2 linked regions of the Desulfocurvus vexinensis DSM 17965 genome follow. The protein of the gene in region 1 interacts with the protein of each later gene in a pairwise test. Links are inferred from orthologs where the notes say so. Each region holds a gene or a part of one and is shown on either strand. Other genes may lie near its edges.

Evidence for each region.
Region 2: the proteins of ligA (region 1) and leuS interact in binary tests that used the Escherichia coli proteins (3 or more experiments, as listed by UniProt). The link is inferred for Desulfocurvus vexinensis DSM 17965 from one-to-one orthologs.

The regions. Positions count from the first base shown.
Region 1 is NZ_JAEX01000005.1:147,518-156,531, reverse strand. What follows is about bases 924-3,908. They hold ligA (NAD-dependent DNA ligase LigA), read right to left. Parts: upstream 3,492-3,908; coding sequence 1,356-3,491; downstream 924-1,355. Other genes in these bases: G495_RS0106175 (glycosyltransferase), read right to left, coding at 3,528-3,908; dapB (4-hydroxy-tetrahydrodipicolinate reductase), read right to left, coding at 924-1,328. Also shown: more of dapB, read right to left, coding at 549-923; more of G495_RS0106175, read right to left, coding at 3,909-4,283; G495_RS0106170 (potassium channel family protein), read right to left, coding at 4,312-5,412; excinuclease ABC subunit UvrB, read right to left, coding at 5,412-7,427; G495_RS0106160 (MarR family winged helix-turn-helix transcriptional regulator), read left to right, coding at 7,560-7,991; G495_RS0106155 (hypothetical protein), read left to right, coding at 8,107-8,586; G495_RS0106150 (AAA family ATPase), read left to right, coding at 8,623-9,014. UniProt on the Escherichia coli protein: DNA ligase that catalyzes the formation of phosphodiester linkages between 5'-phosphoryl and 3'-hydroxyl groups in double-stranded DNA using NAD as a coenzyme and as the energy source for the reaction.
Region 2 is NZ_JAEX01000001.1:66,458-75,604, reverse strand. What follows is about bases 3,070-6,187. They hold leuS (leucine--tRNA ligase), read left to right. Parts: upstream 3,070-3,435; coding sequence 3,436-5,940; downstream 5,941-6,187. Other genes in these bases: lptE (LPS assembly lipoprotein LptE), read left to right, coding at 5,945-6,187; G495_RS0100280 (hypothetical protein), read left to right, coding at 3,070-3,404. Outside these bases: G495_RS0100300 (riboflavin synthase), read left to right, coding at 1-602; G495_RS0100295 (bifunctional 3,4-dihydroxy-2-butanone-4-phosphate synthase/GTP cyclohydrolase II), read left to right, coding at 655-1,881; ribH (6,7-dimethyl-8-ribityllumazine synthase), read left to right, coding at 1,916-2,386; transcription antitermination factor NusB, read left to right, coding at 2,390-2,899; more of G495_RS0100280, read left to right, coding at 2,877-3,069; more of lptE, read left to right, coding at 6,188-6,451; holA (DNA polymerase III subunit delta), read left to right, coding at 6,462-7,469; RadC family protein, read left to right, coding at 7,584-8,264; G495_RS0100255 (acylphosphatase), read left to right, coding at 8,338-8,613; lon (endopeptidase La), read left to right, coding at 8,756-9,147.

The sequences.
Region 1 (9,014 bases):
GCCTTGCGGCGGTTGTGGCCGTTCCATGCCCTGGCAGCAGCGCCCTGCCCCGCGCGGACGGCGGCGGGCGCCGCGCCCAGCATAGCTGCCTCGCGCCCCAGGCGCAACCGCACGCGCGGCGCATCCTCGTCGATCACGCAGCCGCAGGCCCGGCTGACCGGGCGCAACGCATACGCGCGGCGCCTCCCCGGGCCACGCGCCGTTGTCGGCAGCGCCCATGAAAACCCACCGCCGCGCGTGCCCCCCCGCCAGGCGCACCCTGCCCGCCCCGGGCGCGCGCCATCCGGCGCCCCGGAGCCTGAAATCCCCGCCGCCCGCAGGGCCCGCCCCTGGCTGTCTGTTGAAAAAGCTGCCCGCCCCCCCGGCCAGGGGCACCGCTCCGCGCGGCACAGCGCACCCCACGCGAACGGCACGGCATATTCCCCTCCCCCAACCGCACAACAGCCATGCACCGCCAGACGCAAAAAAAATCCAAGCCCGACGCGCAACAAGGCAGCGCGCGGGCTTGGACTTTTTGAGCAACGCGGCAACTCGCCGTTTGCGCGCCCCTAGAACATGTCCTGCATGGAGTACAGCTGCCCGGCCCCACGGCCCGCCATCCACTTGGCGGCGCGCAGGCTGCCCCGGGCGAAGTTCTCGCGCGAATGGGCCTGATGCGTGACCTCGATGCGCTCGCCGGGGCCCATGAAGTACACGGTGTGCACGCCGACCACGTCGCCGCCGCGAATGGTCTGCACGCCGATTTCCTTCTTGGGCCGCGCGCCGATGATACCCTCGCGGCAGTAGGCGCCGACCTCGGCCAGGTCCCAGTCCCGCGCCCCGGCCAGGCATTCGGCGAGCTTGAGCGCCGTGCCGCTGGGGGCGTCCTTCTTCTGGTTGTGGTGCAGCTCGACCATTTCGATGTCGTAGCTCTCGCCCAGGGCGCGCGTCAGCTCGGGCAGCACCTTGAGCAGCACGTTCACGCCCACGCTCATGTTCGGCGACCAGAACACCGGACCCTGTGCGGCCACGGCGCGCAGCTCGGCCTGCTCCTCGGCGGACAGGCCCGTGGTGCCGATGACGATGGGGTTGCCGTGCCGGGCGCAGGTCCGCGCGTTGGCCAGGCTGACCTGCGGCGCGGTGAAGTCGATGACCACGGCCCCGGGGAACTCGGGCAGCATGGCCGCCAGCTCCGTACCGCACAGGCAGCCGTAGACGTCCAGCCCGTCCTCGCAGCCCTCGCGCTCCACGACGCCCACCAGGGTCAGCTCCGGGTCGGCGCGCACCAGCCCGGCAATGGTCGAGCCCATGCGCCCCTTGGCGCCCATGACAATGATCGAAATGCTCATGCCCTCGCTCCTTTCACGGTTGATTTTCTAGGAAATATCCAGCAAAGACCCCTGCGCGGCGCCCGGGCCGCCCGCCCCGCCCGGCGCCTGCGCCCCGCGCCCTTCCAGCAGGGCCAGGAAGCCCGCGTAGTCCGTCACGGCGACGCCCAGGGTCTGGGCCTTGTCCAGCTTGCTGCCCGCCTTCTCCCCGGCCACCAGCCAGTCCACCTTCTTCGATATGGCGCTGACCACGCGCGCCCCGGCGGCCTCGGCCAGGGCCTGGGCCTGCCCGCGCGCCACGGGCAGCGCCCCGGTGAACAGCAGCGTGCGCCCCGCCAGGGGCTGGCTGGCCGGGTCGGCCTCGGGCCGGGGCGCGGCCACGGGCCACAGCCCGGCCTCGCGCAGCCGCCCCAGCAGGCGCTGGTTGTTCTCGTTGCGGAAAAAGGCGCGGATGGCCCCGGCCACCTCGGGGCCGATGTCGTCCAGGGCGGTCAGGTCCTCCACCGTGGCCCGGCCCAGGGCGTCCAGGTCCGTGAAGGCCGCCGCCAGGGTCCGCGCCGTGCGCTCGCCCACATGGCGGATGCCCAGGGCGGCGATGAGCGCCTCCAGGCTCGCGGCCTCGCGCGCGCGCGCAATGGCCGCCACCACGTTCTCGGCGGATTTGACGCCCATGCGCTCCATCTGCGCCAGCACGCCCGGGCGCAGGGCGAACAGGTCCGCCGGGGACTGGACCATGCCCTGGGCCACCAGCTGCTCCACCAGCTTGCGGCCCACGCCCTGGATGTCCAGCCCGGCCTTGGACACGAAATGCACGATGCCCTGGCGCAAAACGGCCGGGCAGGACACGTTGACGCAGCGCCAGGCGACCTCGCCTTCCAGGCGGACCACCGCGCTCCGGCACACCGGGCACTCCCGGGGGAAGACGAATTCCCGCTCCGCCCCCGTGCGCGCCTCGACCACCGGGCCGACGACCTCGGGGATCACGTCGCCCGCGCGCTGCACCAGCACCGTATCGCCCACCAGCACGCCCTTGGCGCGGATTTCGTCCTCGTTGTGCAGGGTCGCGCGCGCCACCGTGACCCCGCCCACGCTCACCGGCCGCAGGTACGCCACGGGCGTGAGCACCCCGGTGCGGCCCACCTGGATCTCGATGGTTTCGAGCACCGTGCGCGCCTGGCGCGGGGGGAACTTGAGGGCCAGGGCCCAGCGCGGGGCCCGCGCCGTGAAGCCCAGGGCCTGTTGCAGGGCCAGGTCGTCCACCTTGGCCACCAGCCCGTCGATCTCGAAGGGCAGCTCGTCGCGCGCGGCGGCCATTTCCTCGTAGCGCGCGGCCACAGCCTCGGGGCTCTCGCAGCGCCCGGCCCGGGGCGGCACGCCCAGGCCCAGGCGCTCCAGCTCGGCCATGGCCTCGCCCTGGGTGGCCCAGCGTTCAAAGGCCGAGCGCGCGCCCCCGGCCCAGCGCGCCAGGCCCACGCCATAGGCCAGAAAGCGCAGGGGCCGCGCGGCGGTGATCCGCGAATCGAGCTGGCGCAGCGACCCGGCGGCGGCGTTGCGCGGGTTGGCGAAGACCTTGCCGCCCTCCTCCTCCTGGGCCTGGTTCAGGGCGTGGAAGTCGGCCTTGGCGATGACCACCTCGCCGCGCACTTCCAGCAGCTCCGGCGGCGCCTCGCCCGGGGCCGTGCGCAGGGTCAGGGGCAGGTTGCGCACGGTGCGCATGTTGGCCGTAACCACCTCGCCGGTCTCGCCGTCGCCACGGGTCAGCGCCGCCGTGAGGGCGCCGTTTTCGTAGATGACCTCCACGGCCAGCCCGTCCATCTTGGGGTCGGCCCAGAAGGCCAGTTCGGCGTCGGGCTCCAGGCGGCGCAGGCGCTCCACCCAGGCCTGCCAGTCGTCCAGGGAAAAGCCGTTGTCCAGGCTGAACATGCCCAGGGAGTGCGCGCGCTTCTCGAAGCCCTCGCGCGGGGCGCCACCCACGCGCCGGGTGGGCGAGTTGGGGTCGTCCAGTTCGGGGTGCTCGCGCTCCAGGGCCTGCAACTCGCGCAGCAGCGCGTCGTACTGGGCGTCGGTGATCTCCGGGTCGTCCAGCACATAGTAGCGGTGGTTGTGGTATTCCAGCAGGCCGCGCAGCTCCGCCACACGGGCGGCGGGGCCGGGGGCCCCGGGGGCGTCGGAAGCGTCGGTCATGGGCGGATCGTCCTCGTCTGGCCGGGCGCGGCGGGGCTACCGGGGCGGGGCGTAGCGCCGCCGCGCCGCCAGGGTCTCGCTGCGCGCCAGGGGTTTGTCGCGGCGCTCGGCGGTGTCGGGGGCCAGGTAATACAGGCCGAGCACCTCGGGCAGCAACAGGAAATTCTCGGTCCGCGCCACGCGCAGCCAGAACTCGTAGTCTCCGGCCACCTGGAAATCGCGGTCGAACCAGCCGTGGCGCGCGTGCAGGCTGGCGCGCCACATGGGCTGCGGCCCGACGTAGTTGTAGGTGAACAGGGCCTTGCGGTCAAAGGCGGGCCAGTCCGTGCGCCCGATGGGCGTGGCTTCGTCGAACCGCTGGTTGGGCGTGGCGGTGATGAGCGAGTTGGCGTAGACCAGGGCCGCATCGGGGTGGGCGTCCAGGGCGGCGGCCATGCGCTCCAGGGCGTCGGGCCGGTGGCGGTCGTCGGCGTTGGCGTTGGTCAGGTAGCGGCCCCGGGCGGCCTTGCAGCCCCGGGTCCAGGCGGCGTAGATGCTCTCGCGGGCCTGGGTGCGAACCACCGAAACGTTCCCGTGCTCCTCGCGGCAGGCGTCGATGATGGCCGCCTCGCCCTGCTGCGTGCCGGAAATGACGGCCACGATTTCCAGGCGCGGGCCCAGGGTCTGTTCCAGCAGGTCGTCCAGGCAGCCCTGGATGAAGCGCTCGCAGTTGTAGACCGAGACGATGGCCGAGACCACCGGCTCCGCCCCGGGCGCGAACTGCGCCAGCTCCACGGTCGCCTGCTCCGTCATGCCCTGCCCGTCCGCCCCGCCCGCGCGGCTAGCTGGTGATATCCCACAGCCCTTGCAGGCCCTCGTCGCCGCCGACCACCAGCAGCATGTCGCCCGCCTGCATCACCGTCTGGGCCGGGGGGTTGAAAAGCATCTGGCCGTCCGGGCGCTTGATGGCGATGACGATGACGTTGAAGCGGTGGCGGATCTTGGAGTCGATGAGGTTCAGGCCCGCCAGTTCCGAGCGGTCGGAGATGGCCAGTTCCTCCATGGCCAGGTCCAGCCCGTTGTCCGAGCCCGTCAGCTCCAGGAAGCTCGTCACCGTGGGCCGGATCACGGACTGGGCCATGCGCACGCCACCCAGGGTGTGCGGCAGCATGACGCGGTCGGCCCCGGCGCGCTCCAGGCGGTGGATGTGCGACTCCTCGTTGGCCCGGGCCACGATGTGCAGATCGGGGTTCATCTGCCGCGCGGTGAGCGTGACGTAGACGTTGGCCGCCTCGGAGGACAGGGCCGCGATGAGCGATTTGGCGCGCTCGATGCCCGCGCGGCGCAGCATCTCGTCGTCGGTGGCGTCGCCGTGGACGAAGAGCACGTCGTCGTCCTCCATCTTGCGGGCCAGGGCGTCGTCCTTCTCCACACAGACCACGGGCAGCCCCTCGCGCACGATCTCGCGCACGGCGATGGAGCCGATGCGGCCATAGCCGCAGACGATGGTATGGCGGTGCAGTTTGTCGATGGAGCGTTGCAATCTGTGCCTCCCCCAGACGGTCTGGATGCGCCCCTCCACGAGAATCTGCGTGAAGGAGCCGATGAGAAACGCGAAGTTGCCCACCCCGAGCAGGATGAGCACGCTGGTCAGCACCATGCCCTGGTCGGACAGGGGCCGGACCTCCTCGAAGCCCACGGTGGCCAGGGTGATGAGCACCATGTAGAAGCTTTCGAGGTAGCTCCAGCCCTCCACGACCATGTAGCCGTAGACGCCGCCGAAGAAGAGCACCAGCAGGGAAAACAGCCCCGTGACCAGCGGCCACAGGGCGCCGTAGCGGCGCTGGAGCCGCAGGATCCGTGAGGCGACTCCCCCGGGTCTGTTGCGGCGGATGGCGGCGCGTTGGCGGGCGGCGGGCCTTGCGGCGGAAGGCTTCGGCATCACAGTGCCCTCATGAGTTCCCGCAGCTCGCCGATGCGATCGCGCAGGCGGGCGGCGGTTTCGAATTCCAGCTCGCGGGCGGCGGCGCGCATGTCGCGCTCCAGGCGCTTGATTTCCGCGGCCAGGGCCTTGGCGTCGCCGGGGGCCGCCGGGGCGGCCTTGGCGGCCTGCTGCTCCTGCTGGCTGGCGTACAGCGATTCCAGGATGTTTTCCAGGTCCTTGTGGATGGTGCGCGGGGTGATGCCGTGCTCCTGGTTGAACTGCGCCTGCACCGCGCGGCGCCGGGCGGTCTCGTCCATGGCTTCGCGCATGGAGCGGGTCACGCTGTCGGCGTAGAGGATGACCCGGCCCCTGGTGTTGCGCGCAGCGCGCCCGAAAGTCTGCACCAGCGAGCGCGTGCTGCGCAAAAAGCCTTCCTTGTCCGCGTCCAGAATGGCCACCAGGGTCACTTCGGGGATGTCCAGCCCCTCGCGCAGCAGGTTGATGCCCACCAGCACGTCGAAGGCGCCCTGGCGCAGGGCCTGGATGATGGCCACGCGTTCCAGGGTGTCGATGTCCGAATGCAGGTAGCGCGTGGCCACGCCCATTTTCTGGAGATATTCCGTGAGGTCCTCGGCCATGCGCTTGGTCAGGGTGGTGACCAGCACGCGCTCGCCCGCGTCGCGCCGGGCGCGGCACTCGGCCATCAGGTCGTCCACCTGGCCGCGCGTGGGGCGCACCTCCACCTCGGGGTCCACCAGCCCGGTGGGGCGGATGATCTGCTCCACCACCAGCCCCTGGGCGCGCTCCAGCTCCCAGGGCCCCGGGGTGGCCGAAACGTAGACCGTCTGGTGCTGGCGGGCCAGGAACTCCTCGAAGGTCAGGGGCCGGTTGTCCAGGGCCGAGGGCAGGCGGAAGCCGAAGTCCACCAGGGTCGTCTTGCGCGAGCGGTCGCCGTTGGACATGCCCCCGATCTGCGGCACGGCCACGTGGGATTCGTCGATGAACATCAGCGCGTCGTCGGGCAGGTAGTCCAGCAGCGTATGCGGCGGCTCGCCGGGGGCGCGCCCGTCCAGGAAGCGCGAATAGTTCTCGATGCCGTTGCAGTAGCCCAGCTCGTCGATCATCTCCAGGTCGAGCTGGGTGCGCTGGTCCAGGCGCTGGGCCTCCACGAGCATGTTGCGCTCCTGGAACCAGACCAGGCGTTCACGCAATTCGTCGCGGATATCGCCCATGGCGCGCTTGAGGTTGGCGCGGTCGGACACGTAGTGGCTGGCGGGGAAGATCAGCGTCTTGGGCACCGCGCCGAGGATTTCGCCGGTCACGGGGTCGGTCTCGGTGACGCGGTCGATCTCGTCACCGAAGAACTCGATGCGCAGGGCCTTCTGGCTGCTGTAGGCGGGCAAAAGCTCCAGCACGTCGCCCCGGATGCGGAAGGTGCCGCGGTGGAAGTCGTAGTCGTTGCGCTCGTAGTGGATTTCCACCAGCCGGTCCACCAGCCGGTCGCGCGACATGCGCTGGCCGGGCTCCAGGGGCACGACCATGCGCGAGTAGTATTCCGGCGAGCCCAGGCCGTAGATGCACGACACCGAGGCCACGATGAGCACGTCACGCCGGGTCAAGAGCGCGTGGGTGGCGCTGTGGCGCAGCTTCTCGATCTCGTCGTTGATGGACGAGTCCTTCTCGATGTAGAGGTCGGAGTGCGGCAGGTAGGCTTCGGGCTGGTAGTAGTCGTAATAGCTGACGAAATATTCCACGGCGTTGTCGGGGAACAGCTGGCGGAACTCATTGAAAAGCTGGGCGGCCAGGGTCTTGTTGGGCGCCAGGACCAGGGCCGGGCGCTGCACGGCCTCCACCACCTTGGCCATGGTGAAGGTCTTGCCCGAGCCAGTGACGCCCAGCAGCACCTGGTCGTGCACGCCCTGGCCGAGGTTGGTCACCAGCTCTTCGATGGCCCGGGGCTGGTCGCCGCAGGGCGCAAAGGGGCTCTGGATGCGGAAGGGAATGTCGTGGGAGACGTTGTCGCGCGCGGGCATGGGGCCGAACATACGCCGCCCGGGGCCGGAGGTAAACCGTTTCCCCGGGCCCGGGGCGCCCGGGGAGGCCTGCAAGGCGCGCAGCAGGATTTCCTCTTGACGGACGCTTTGATATCAAACTATCATGGGAACATGATCCATCCCACAGTCGTGAGCATGGTCGCGGCCATCCGGCGCCGGGCCAACGAATACATGCTCAGGCAACTGTCCGACCTGGGGCTGGAGGGGCTCGGGCCCTCCCACGCGGGCATCCTGGGCCGCCTGTTCCAGAACGGCGACATGGCCATGGCCGAGATCGCCGCCGCCATCCGGCGCGACAAATCCACCGTCACCACCCTGGTGCGCAAGCTCGAAGCCCTGGGCTACGTATCGCGGCGCAAGGCGCCGGGCGACGCGCGCAAGACGCTCATCTCCCTGACCCCCAAGGGCCGCGCCCTGCGCCCGGCCTACGAACGCATCTCCCGCGAGCTGACCGAGCTGGCCCTGGAGGGCTTCTCCAGCGAGGAGCGCAAGGCGCTCATGGGCCTGCTGGGCCGGGTGCGCGCCAATCTGAGCCTGCGTTGAGGCCCGCCCCGGGGCTTCACAGCGGCGCCGTTGTGGCGTAAGCAAGGGGCACTTCCGGGCCGTGCCGGGCGCCGCGCGCCCCCGCCCCGCCACCTGCGACCCCCGAGGTGCCGACATGCAGATCCACAGCGTTGCCTCCGAACGCCCCCTGCCCGCCGACCGGGCCTACGTGATGACCATGACCATCAAGACCTTCAAGGGCCGCCGCAACGTGAAGGTCCACCTCTTCCGCCCCGGCGCCGGCGAGGCCGAATACGCGGCCTACGCCTGGAACAACCTGCTGGGCGACGCCATCGAGCCCGGCCAGGACGACCCCGAGGGCAGCAAGCGCGTGCTGCTGGAGGCCTTCACCAAGGCCGAGCGCGACCAGGTGCTGGCCTACATCCAGGAGCGCTACGCCGACCGCGTGTCCGAGGCCACCGCGCGACCCATGAGCTTCCCCATCCCCAAGGGCCTGACCCCGCTCTCGGCCATCCCCGAGGGCAAGAGCATCGGCCTGGTCCGCTTCTCCGACCTGCCCAACTACCCCCTGCCCTTCCCCATGCACGGCCTCTACGACCTCTCCCAGCACGAACCGCTGCTGGAAGAGGGGTAGCGCGGGCGCCGCAACGTCAGCCCCGGGAGGGCCCCAGTGCGAATCGAATCCATCCGCCTGAAGAACTTCAAGGTCTTCAAGGATGTTCTCATTGAGGACGTTCCCCGTTTCTGCGTCTTCGTCGGCGCCAACGGCTCGGGGAAAACCACCCTGTTCGACGTGTTCGGGTTCCTGCACGACGCCCTCAAGGGCAACGTCAGGCAGGCGCTGAGCGCCCGGGGGCGCTTCAAGGAAGTGCTGAGCCGGGATGCCGAGGACCAGACCATCCTCATCGAGATCAAGTACCGCATGGACATCCTGGGCGTGGACCGGCTCGTCACCTACTCCCTGGAAATCGGTGAGACGGACGGAACCCCCGTCGTCACGCGGGAAATCCTGCGCTACAAGCGGGGACGCCACGGCGCCCCGTTCCACTTCCTCGACTTTGC
Region 2 (9,147 bases), on another replicon or contig:
CGCGCCTGCGCGTGGCCCCGGCGGCCATGGGCGGCTTCACGCGCGGCGAGAGCATCGCCGTCAACGGCGCCTGCCTGACGGTGGAGGCCTTCGGGCCGGACTGGTTCTCGGCCTACGCCTCCGCCGAGACCCTGCGCGTGACCAGCCTGGGCGCGCTGCGCACGGGCGCCACGGTCAACCTGGAGCGCGCCCTGGCCCTGGGCGACCGCCTGGGCGGGCATCTGGTCTCCGGCCATGTGGACTGCCTGGCCGAGGTGGCCGCCGCCAGCCCGGCGGGCGAATCCATGGTCTACCGGCTGGCGTTTCCCGCCGCCTTCGGGGCCCAGGTCATCCCCAAGGGCTCCGTGGCCCTGGACGGCGTGAGCCTGACCGTCAACGCCTGCGGCGACGACTGGCTGGAGGTCAACGTCATCCCCGAAACCCGGCGGGTGACGACCATCGCCGCCTGGGCGCCGGGGCGGCGCGTGAACATGGAGACGGACTTGATCGGCAAGTACGTGCAGCGTATGCTCGGCCCCTGGGCCGCGCGGGGCGGGGCCCCCGGGGCCGACGCCCCGGGCGGCGCCATCACCGAGGACTTCCTGCGCAGGCACGGATTCTGATACGACACACCGGGGCCGGGCGCACCGCCCGCCCCTCGCGAGGACACCACACATGCCCATCGTCAAGGCCGAGGAGGCCATCGAGGAAATCCGCAAGGGGCGGATGATCATTCTTGTGGACGACGAGGACCGGGAAAACGAGGGCGACCTGACCATCGCCGCCGAATTCGCCACGCCCGAGGCCATCAACTTCATGGCCACCCACGGGCGCGGGCTGATCTGCCTGTCCATGGCCCCGCCGCTGGTGGAGCGCCTGCAACTGCCGATGATGACCACCAAGAACGAGTCGGGCTACGGCACGCCGTTCACGGTGTCCATCGAGGCCCGCCGGGGCGTGACCACGGGCATCTCGGCCTACGACCGCTCCACCACCATCCTCACGGCCATCAGCGACACCGTGAGCCCCGAGGACATCGTGACCCCCGGGCACGTCTTCCCCCTGCGCGCCAACCCCGCCGGGGTCCTGGCCCGCGCCGGGCAGACCGAGGGCAGCGTGGACCTGGCCAAGCTGGCCGGGCTGCGCCCCGCCGGGGTCATCTGCGAGATCATGCGCGAGGACGGCAACATGGCCCGCATGCCCGACCTCGTGGAGTTCGCCAAGAAGCACGATCTCAAGATCGCCACCATCCGCGACCTCATCGAATACCGCATGAAGTTCGGCAACATGGCCGTGGACAAGGTGGCCGAGGCGCGGCTGCCCTCGTGCTACGGCGGCGAGTTCACGGCCCACGCCTACCTCTCGCAGGTGGACGGCAAGGAGCACCTGGCCCTGGTCATGGGCAAGATCACCCCCGGCGAGCCGGTGCTGGTGCGCGTGCACAGCGAATGCCTGACCGGCGACGTGCTGGGCTCCATGCGCTGCGACTGCGGCGGCCAGCTCCAGGCGGCCATGCAGATGATCGCCGCCGAGGGCAAGGGCGTGCTGCTCTACATGCGCCAGGAGGGCCGGGGCATCGGCCTGTGCAACAAGATCCGGGCCTACGCCCTGCAGGACGAGGGCTACGACACCGTGGAGGCCAACCGCAAGCTCGGCTTCAAGGCCGACCTGCGCGACTACGGCATCGGCGCGCAGATCCTGGTCTCCCTGGGCGTGACCAAGATGCGGCTCATGACCAACAACCCCAAGAAGATCGTGGGGCTGGAAGGCTACGGCCTGGAGGTCGTGGATCGCGTGCCCGTGGAGATCACCGCCTGCCAGTGGAACCACACCTACCTGGAAACCAAGAAGACAAAGATGGGCCACCTCCTGCACCTGGACGCGGAAGACAAGCGCGCCTAGGCCCCGTGGCCCCATCCCCCAAGGAGAAAACGCAATGCACCATATCAAGACCATCGAGGGCCAGTTCCAGGCCCAGGGCCTGCGCTTCGCCCTCGTGGCCGCCCGCTTCAACGACTTCATCGTGGACCGCCTGGTGGGCGGCGCGGTGGACTACCTGACCCGCAACGGCGCCACGCGCGAGAACATGACCCTGGTGCGCGTGCCCGGGGCCTTCGAGATGCCCCTGGCCGCCAAGAAGCTGGCCGCCAGCGGCAACTACGACGGCGTGATCTGCCTGGGCGCGGTCATCCGTGGCGCCACCCCGCATTTCGACTTCGTGTCCGGCGAGGCCGCCAAGGGCATCGCCCACGCCATGCTGGAAACGGGCGTGCCCATTGGCTTCGGCGTGCTGACCACCGACACCCTGGAGCAGGCCATCGAGCGCGCCGGGTCCAAGGCCGGCAACAAGGGCGTGGAAGCGGCCTCGGCGGTGCTGGAAATGGTCCGGGTCATGGAGCAGCTCTAGCCCATGCACGCAACCAAGAAAGGTGGCCGCCGCTCGGGCCGCCGCCGCGCCTTCGAGGTGCTCTACGGGCTGTGCTTCGCCCCGCCCGAGGGCGATGACACGGCGCGCGCCGTGGCCCTGGCCCCCGAGGCGCGCCAGGAGCAGGACCAGGACACCCCCCCCGAGGCCTGCGACCCCTGCGACGCCGACGCCGACGGGCGCGACTCGGGCCGCGAGGAGTTCGCCCGGGCCCTGGTGGCCGGGGTCTGGGCCCGGCGCGACGAGCTGGACAAGACCATCACCGGCTTCTCGCAGCACTGGAAGCTGGCGCGCATCGCCCGCGTGGAGCTGACCATCCTGCGCGTGGCGCTGTACGAGATGCTCTACCTGGACGACATCCCGCTCAAGGTGGCCATCAACGAGGCCGTGGAGCTGGCCAAACGCTACGGCGACGACAACTCCAAGAACTTCGTGAACGGCATCCTCGACGCCGTGGCCAGGGCCGTGGAACATGGTGAACTTAGGGTTCGTTAAGGACGCCGCGCAGTGCCCCCGGGGCACGCCCCGCGTGGTGGTGGGCAAGGCGCCCGGCGGCGGCCCGACCCTGCGCGCGTGGCACGAGCGCCGCAGCCAGAGCGTCGAGCTGCGCTGGAACGTGGCCTGGGGCAGCGAGCTGGCCCAGTGGTCGCGGGACATGGCCCTGGCCCTGGCCGACCTGCGCTGGCCCGCCTGGAGCCTGGACGCCCAGAGCGTGGCCGACGCCGCCGAGCTGCCCCCCGGCCAGCGCCTCACGGGCTGGGGCCTGGAGTTCTGGGCCCACTACCGCACCGCCGGCGACGTGTACGTCATCATCGGCGACGACGGACGCAAGGCCGCCCAGCGCAGCGTGGACGCCTGGACCCGGGCCTTCGCCCATGTGGCCTTCGACCAGCGGCTCGACATCGACCTCCAGGTGCGGCACAAAACCGAGGAACTCAAGGACAAACCCGTGCGCAGGACGCTTTTCCGGCTGTTCCCCGCGCTGTTCAACCGCCAGTAGACGCCCCCGCAGGCGCAAGCAAGGAATTCCCATGCCCGAAAGCGTGTACGCCCCCGAGGCCATCGAGGCCAAATGGCAGAAGACCTGGGAAGAGCGCGGCATCTTCAAGGTCCAGGTCGATCCCTCCCGCCCCAAGTTCTACGTGCTGGAAATGTTCCCCTACCCCTCGGGGCGCATCCACATGGGGCACGTGCGCAACTACTCCATCGGCGACGTGGTGGCGCGCTTCAAGCGCATGCAGGGCTTCAACGTGCTGCACCCCATGGGCTGGGACGCCTTCGGCCTGCCCGCCGAGAACGCGGCAGTCAAGCACAACACCCACCCGGCCAAGTGGACCTACGAAAACATCGCCACCATGCGCACCCAGCTGCGCCGCCTGGGCTACTCCTATGACTGGGACCGCGAGCTGGCCACCTGCCACCCCGGCTACTACCGCTGGGAGCAGCTCTACTTCCTCAAGCTGCTGGAAAAGGGCCTGGCCTACCGCAAGAAATCGCCCGTGAACTGGTGCCCGAGCTGCCACACCGTGCTGGCCAACGAGCAGGTGGAGGAAGGCCTGTGCTGGCGCTGCGATTCCGCCGTGGAGCAGCGCGAGCTGGAGCAGTGGTTCCTGCGCATCACCGACTACGCGGGCGAGCTGCTCGACTGGCTGGACAAGCTGCCCGGCTGGCCCGAGCGCGTGCTGACCATGCAGCGCAACTGGATCGGCCAGAGCCTCGGCTCGGAGCTGGAATTCCAGGTCCAGGGCATGGACGAGCGCGTGGCCGTGTTCACCACCCGGCCCGACACCCTCTACGGCGCGACCTTCATGAGCCTGGCCGCCGAGCACCCCCTGGTGGAAAAGCTGCTGGCTGCCTGCCCCGACTCCGAGCTGGCCGAGCAGGCCCGGGCCTTCGTGCACAAGGTCCGCAACATGGACCGCATCGTGCGCGGCGCCGACGACCTGGAAAAGGAGGGTGTGTTCACCGGGGCCTACTGCGTGAACCCCGTCACCGGCGCGCAGATGCCCATCTGGGTCGCCAACTTCGTGCTCATGGGCTACGGCACCGGCGCGGTGATGGCCGTGCCCGCCCACGACCAGCGCGACTTCGAGTTCGCCCGCAAATACGGCCTGCCCATGCAGGTGGTCATCCAGCCCGAGGGCCAGACCCTGGACCCCGCGACCATGGACGCCGCCTACGCCGCCCCGGGCGTGCTGGTCAACTCCGGGCCCTTCGACGGCCTGCCCAACGAACAGGCCAAGGCAGCCATCACCGACCATCTGGCCCACAGCGGCCTGGGCAGGACCACCGTCAACTACCGCCTGCGCGACTGGAACGTCTCGCGCCAGCGCTACTGGGGCGCGCCCATCCCGGTGGTCTACTGCGAGCGCTGCGGCGTGGTGCCCGTGGCCGAGGCCGACCTGCCCGTGCTGCTGCCCCTGGACGTGAAGACCCTCCCCGACGGCAAGAGCCCCCTGCCGGAGACCGACAGCTTCCTGGCCGCCACCTGCCCCACCTGCGGCGGCCCCGCGCGGCGCGAAACCGACACCATGGACACCTTCATGGAGTCGTCGTGGTACTTCATGCGCTACGCCTGCGCCCGCGACGAGGCCACGGGCCTGGACCCCGAGGCCCTGAAATACTGGCTCAACGTGGACCTGTACATCGGCGGCATCGAGCACGCCATCCTGCACCTGCTCTACTCGCGCTTCTACGTCAAGGCCCTGCGCGACCTGGGCGTGGTGGACCTGGACGAGCCCTTCACCAACCTGCTGACCCAGGGCATGGTGCTCATGGACGGGTCCAAGATGTCCAAGTCCAAGGGCAACGTGGTGGACCCCGACGACATGATCCGCACCTACGGCGCGGACACCACGCGCCTGTTCTGCCTGTTCGCCGCGCCGCCGGAAAAGGACCTGGAGTGGAGCGAGCAGGGCGTGGAAGGCGCCTCGCGCTTCCTCAAGCGCCTGTGGCGGCTGGTGGACGAGCTGCTGCCCGTGCTCTCGCCCGTGGGCCCCTGCGCGGCCATGGACGGGGCCGCCCTCAGCGAGGCCGCCCGCGACCTGCGCCGCAAGGAGCACCAGACGGTGCAGAAGGTCCAGCGCGACATCATGGCCAACTTCCAGTTCAACACGGCCATCGCGGCGGTGATGGAGCTGGTCAACGCCCTGTACCTGGCCAAGGACGAGCTGGCGGGCGCAGCAGACGGCGCTCGGGCGCTCTCCTCGGCCATCAGCTCGGCCCTGGTGGTGCTCTCGCCCGTGGCCCCGCACCTCTGCGAGGAGCTGTGGCAGCGCATGGGCTACGACACCCTGCTGGCCAGCGCACCCTGGCCCGCCCACGACGAGGCCGCCCTGGCCGTGGACGAGGTCACGGTCATCGTGCAGGTCAACGGCAAGGTGCGCGGGCGCGTGGCCGTGCCCGCCGGGGCGGACGGCGCGCAGATGCAGGCCCTGGCCCTGGCCGAGCCCAACGTGGCCAAACACCTGGAAGGCCACACCGTGCGCAAGGTCATCACCGTGCCCGACAAACTCGTGAACATCGTGGTGGGGTAGCGTCATGCAACGGGTTCTTCACGTCCTGGCGGCACTGGCCCTGGGCCTGGTTCTGGCTTCCTGCTCCGGCTACCGCAACTCCGCCGAGCCGGACGCGCCGCTCAAGCTGCCTGCGGACTGCCGCAGCCTGTTTTTGCGCACCGTGACCAACCCGACCATGGCCCCCGGCCTGGAAGCCACCCTGCGCTCGGCCCTGCGCGACGAGCTGACCCGCCGGGCCCGCGTGGCCTGGGCCTCGCGCGAGGCCGCCACGGCCTATGTGGACGTGACCGTGCACCGCTTCACCTCCCAGACCTCGCTCACCGGCTCCGACGACGAGACCCTGAAATCCAGCGCCAGCATCTCGCTGACGGTGGAGATCTTCCGCCGCTCGGACGGCGCGCTGGTCTGGTCCGCCGACAAGGTCGGCGCCAGCGAGTCCTTCACCGGCAACGACCGGACCCAGGCCGAGGCCAACGTGCTGGACATGGCCGTGCGCCGCGCCGTGGACCGCATGGCCCAGAACTACTGACGGAGCGCCCATGGCCCAGCCCCCAGGCAGACCCGGCTTCAGCTTCCTGCTGTGCCCCGACCCGGAGCTGATCCGCCAGCGCCTGGACGCCCTGGTGGCCGAGCACGGCCAGGGCCGCCCCTGGGAGCGGCGCGTCCACTGGGGCGACGAGGAGCTGCCCGGCTCCTTCTGGGCCGACCTGACCGTGCCCGACCTCATGGGCACGCCCCGGCTGGTGGTCGTGCGCCGGGCCCACAAGCTGCTCAAGGAAACCTGGGACAAGCTGACCCAGCCCCTGGGCAGCTTCAACGCCGCCATCTGGCCCGTGTTCTGCCTGGAGGCCGAGGCCGACCGCAAGGGCCCCAAGCCCCCGGCGGTGCTGGTCAAGACCAGGTTCTGGCCCGTGGCCGAAAAGCGCGGCTGGGTCTGGACCTCCCCGGGCCTGACCCCCCAGGGCATGGAGGACTTCGTGCGCGCCCACGCCGCCCGCGCCGGGCTGACCGTCGCCCCCGACGCCCTGCGCGCCCTGTGCCAGGCCCTGCCCTGCGACGCCCTGGGCGCGAAGAACGAGCTGGACAAGATCGCCCTGGCCGCCGGGCCCGGCGGCGCCATCACCGGCGAGCACCTCGGCCTGGTCTCCTTCGAGGTGGGCATGGACGTCTTCGCCTTCATCGCCGCCATCATCGAGGGCCGCTCCAGCGATCAGGTCTGGAAGAAGGTCCTGGACAACCGCCAGACCAGCGCCAGCGACGACATCTTCTTCGCCTTCCTCTCCCTGCTCCAGCGCGAGGCGCGCCTGCTGTGGGAGCTGGCCAGCGGCGAGCCGCCCTCGGCCTGGATGCCCCCCGGCGCCCAGCGCGCCAAGGCCGAGGTGGCCCGGCGCGTGGGCCCCCGGGCCGCGGCCCGGGTCTTCGACCTGGCCATGCAGGCCGAATTCGGCGTCAAGACCGGCCAGCGCAGCCCCGAGCAGGCCTTCGAGGCCATGATCATGGGCCTGCACGCCGCATTCGGCGCCAAATCGGCCCCCGCGCGCCGCTAGCGCCCCTGTTTCGGGTTGAATCCCCCTCCCCATGCGGGTAGAAGTGGCCTTGGAGCCCGGTTTCCGGGCCAAACCACGCCAGCCCCCCTTGCCAGCCGGGCAGGAAGTGCTCATATGAAGCAGGAACCGCATTACACGGGCCACCGGGAGCGCCTGCGCGCCAGGCTGCTGCGCGACCCGCGCCAGCTCGCCGACTACGAGCTGCTGGAGCTGCTCCTGGGCCATGTGCTGCTGCGGCGCGACACCAAGCCCCTGGCCAAGGCGCTGCTGCAGCGCTTCGGCACCCTGCGCGAGGTGTTCGCCGCCCGGCCCGAGGACCTGCGGCGCGTGCCCGGCTTCGGCCCGGCCCTGGAGGCCTTCTGGGCCCTGTGGCGCGAAACCTGGGCCCGGCTCTCCGAGAGCCCCCTGCGCGAACGCCAGGTGCTCGACGGGCCGGACAGTGTGGCCGCCATGGCCCTGGCCCGCCTGGCCGACAGGACCACCGAGGAGTTGTGGCTGGCCCTGGTGGACGCGAAAAACAGGCTGGTGGGCTGGGAGCGCGTGGGCCAGGGCACGGTGGGCGAGGTGGCGGTGCCCGTGCGCGAGGTGCTGCACGCGGCCATCCGCTTCGAGGCCCACGGCATCATCCTGGTGCACAACCATCCGGGCGGCGACCCCGCGCCCTCGGAGAGCGACAGGCGCTTCACCCGCCGCCTGGACGAGGCGGCCAAGGCCCTGGGCCTGCGCCTGCTCGACCACCTGGTGGTCGCTTCGGGGGGCTATCTGAGCTTCAGGAGCCAGGGCCTGCTGGACTGACCGGCGGCCAGGGCAAGGACGAAACGGACGCACACCGGACAAGCGGCGCCAAGCCCCGCAAGGAGGACAGCCCATGATCCGCAGCCTGCAATCCATCGTCACCGGCACGGTCCAGGGTGTGGCTTTCCGCGCCTGGGTCCAGGGCCAGGCCCAGAGCCTGGGCGTCACCGGCTGGGCCCGCAACCTGGCCGACGGCGCCGTGGAAATTCTGGCCCAGGGCGACGAGGCCGCCGTGCAGGAGCTGCGCGACCGGCTGCTGACCGGTTCGCCCCTGGCGCGCGTCCAGGACGTGCGCTCCAAGTGGATCGACTACGACAAGCGGCACGACCGCTTCGAAATCAGGACCTGACCCGGGCCCCCGGCCCGGATCTCGCCGCCCGCGCCCGGCGCCACGGGCGCGTCCCCCCAGCGTGGCTGCGGGCCGGGTTTCGCTCGGCCTGCGGTCCGGTACGCCCCAAAAACGGCCCTCCCGGGCCGAAAAGGAACCATAGATGAGCAACGACACCCTGGAAAACATCCTCGTGCTCGCGGACGCGGACCCCAAGGAGGGCGAAGGGCAGGACCAGAAGCCCAAGATCCCCACCGAGGTCCCCGTCCTGCCCGTGCGCGACATCGTGGTGTTCAACTACATGATCCTGCCGCTCTTCGTGGGCCGCGAGCACTCCGTGGCCGCCGTGGAGACCGCCCTGGCCGGCGACCGCCACATCCTCATCCTGACCCAGAAGGACGAGCGCGTGGACGAACCCGGGCCGGACGACCTCTACGACGTGGGCACCGTGGGCCTGATCATGCGCATGCTCAAGATGCCCGACGGGCGGCTGAAAATCCTCGTCCAGGGCCTGTCGCGGGCCCGGGTGGCGGAGTTTACCGGCCAGGGCCCCGG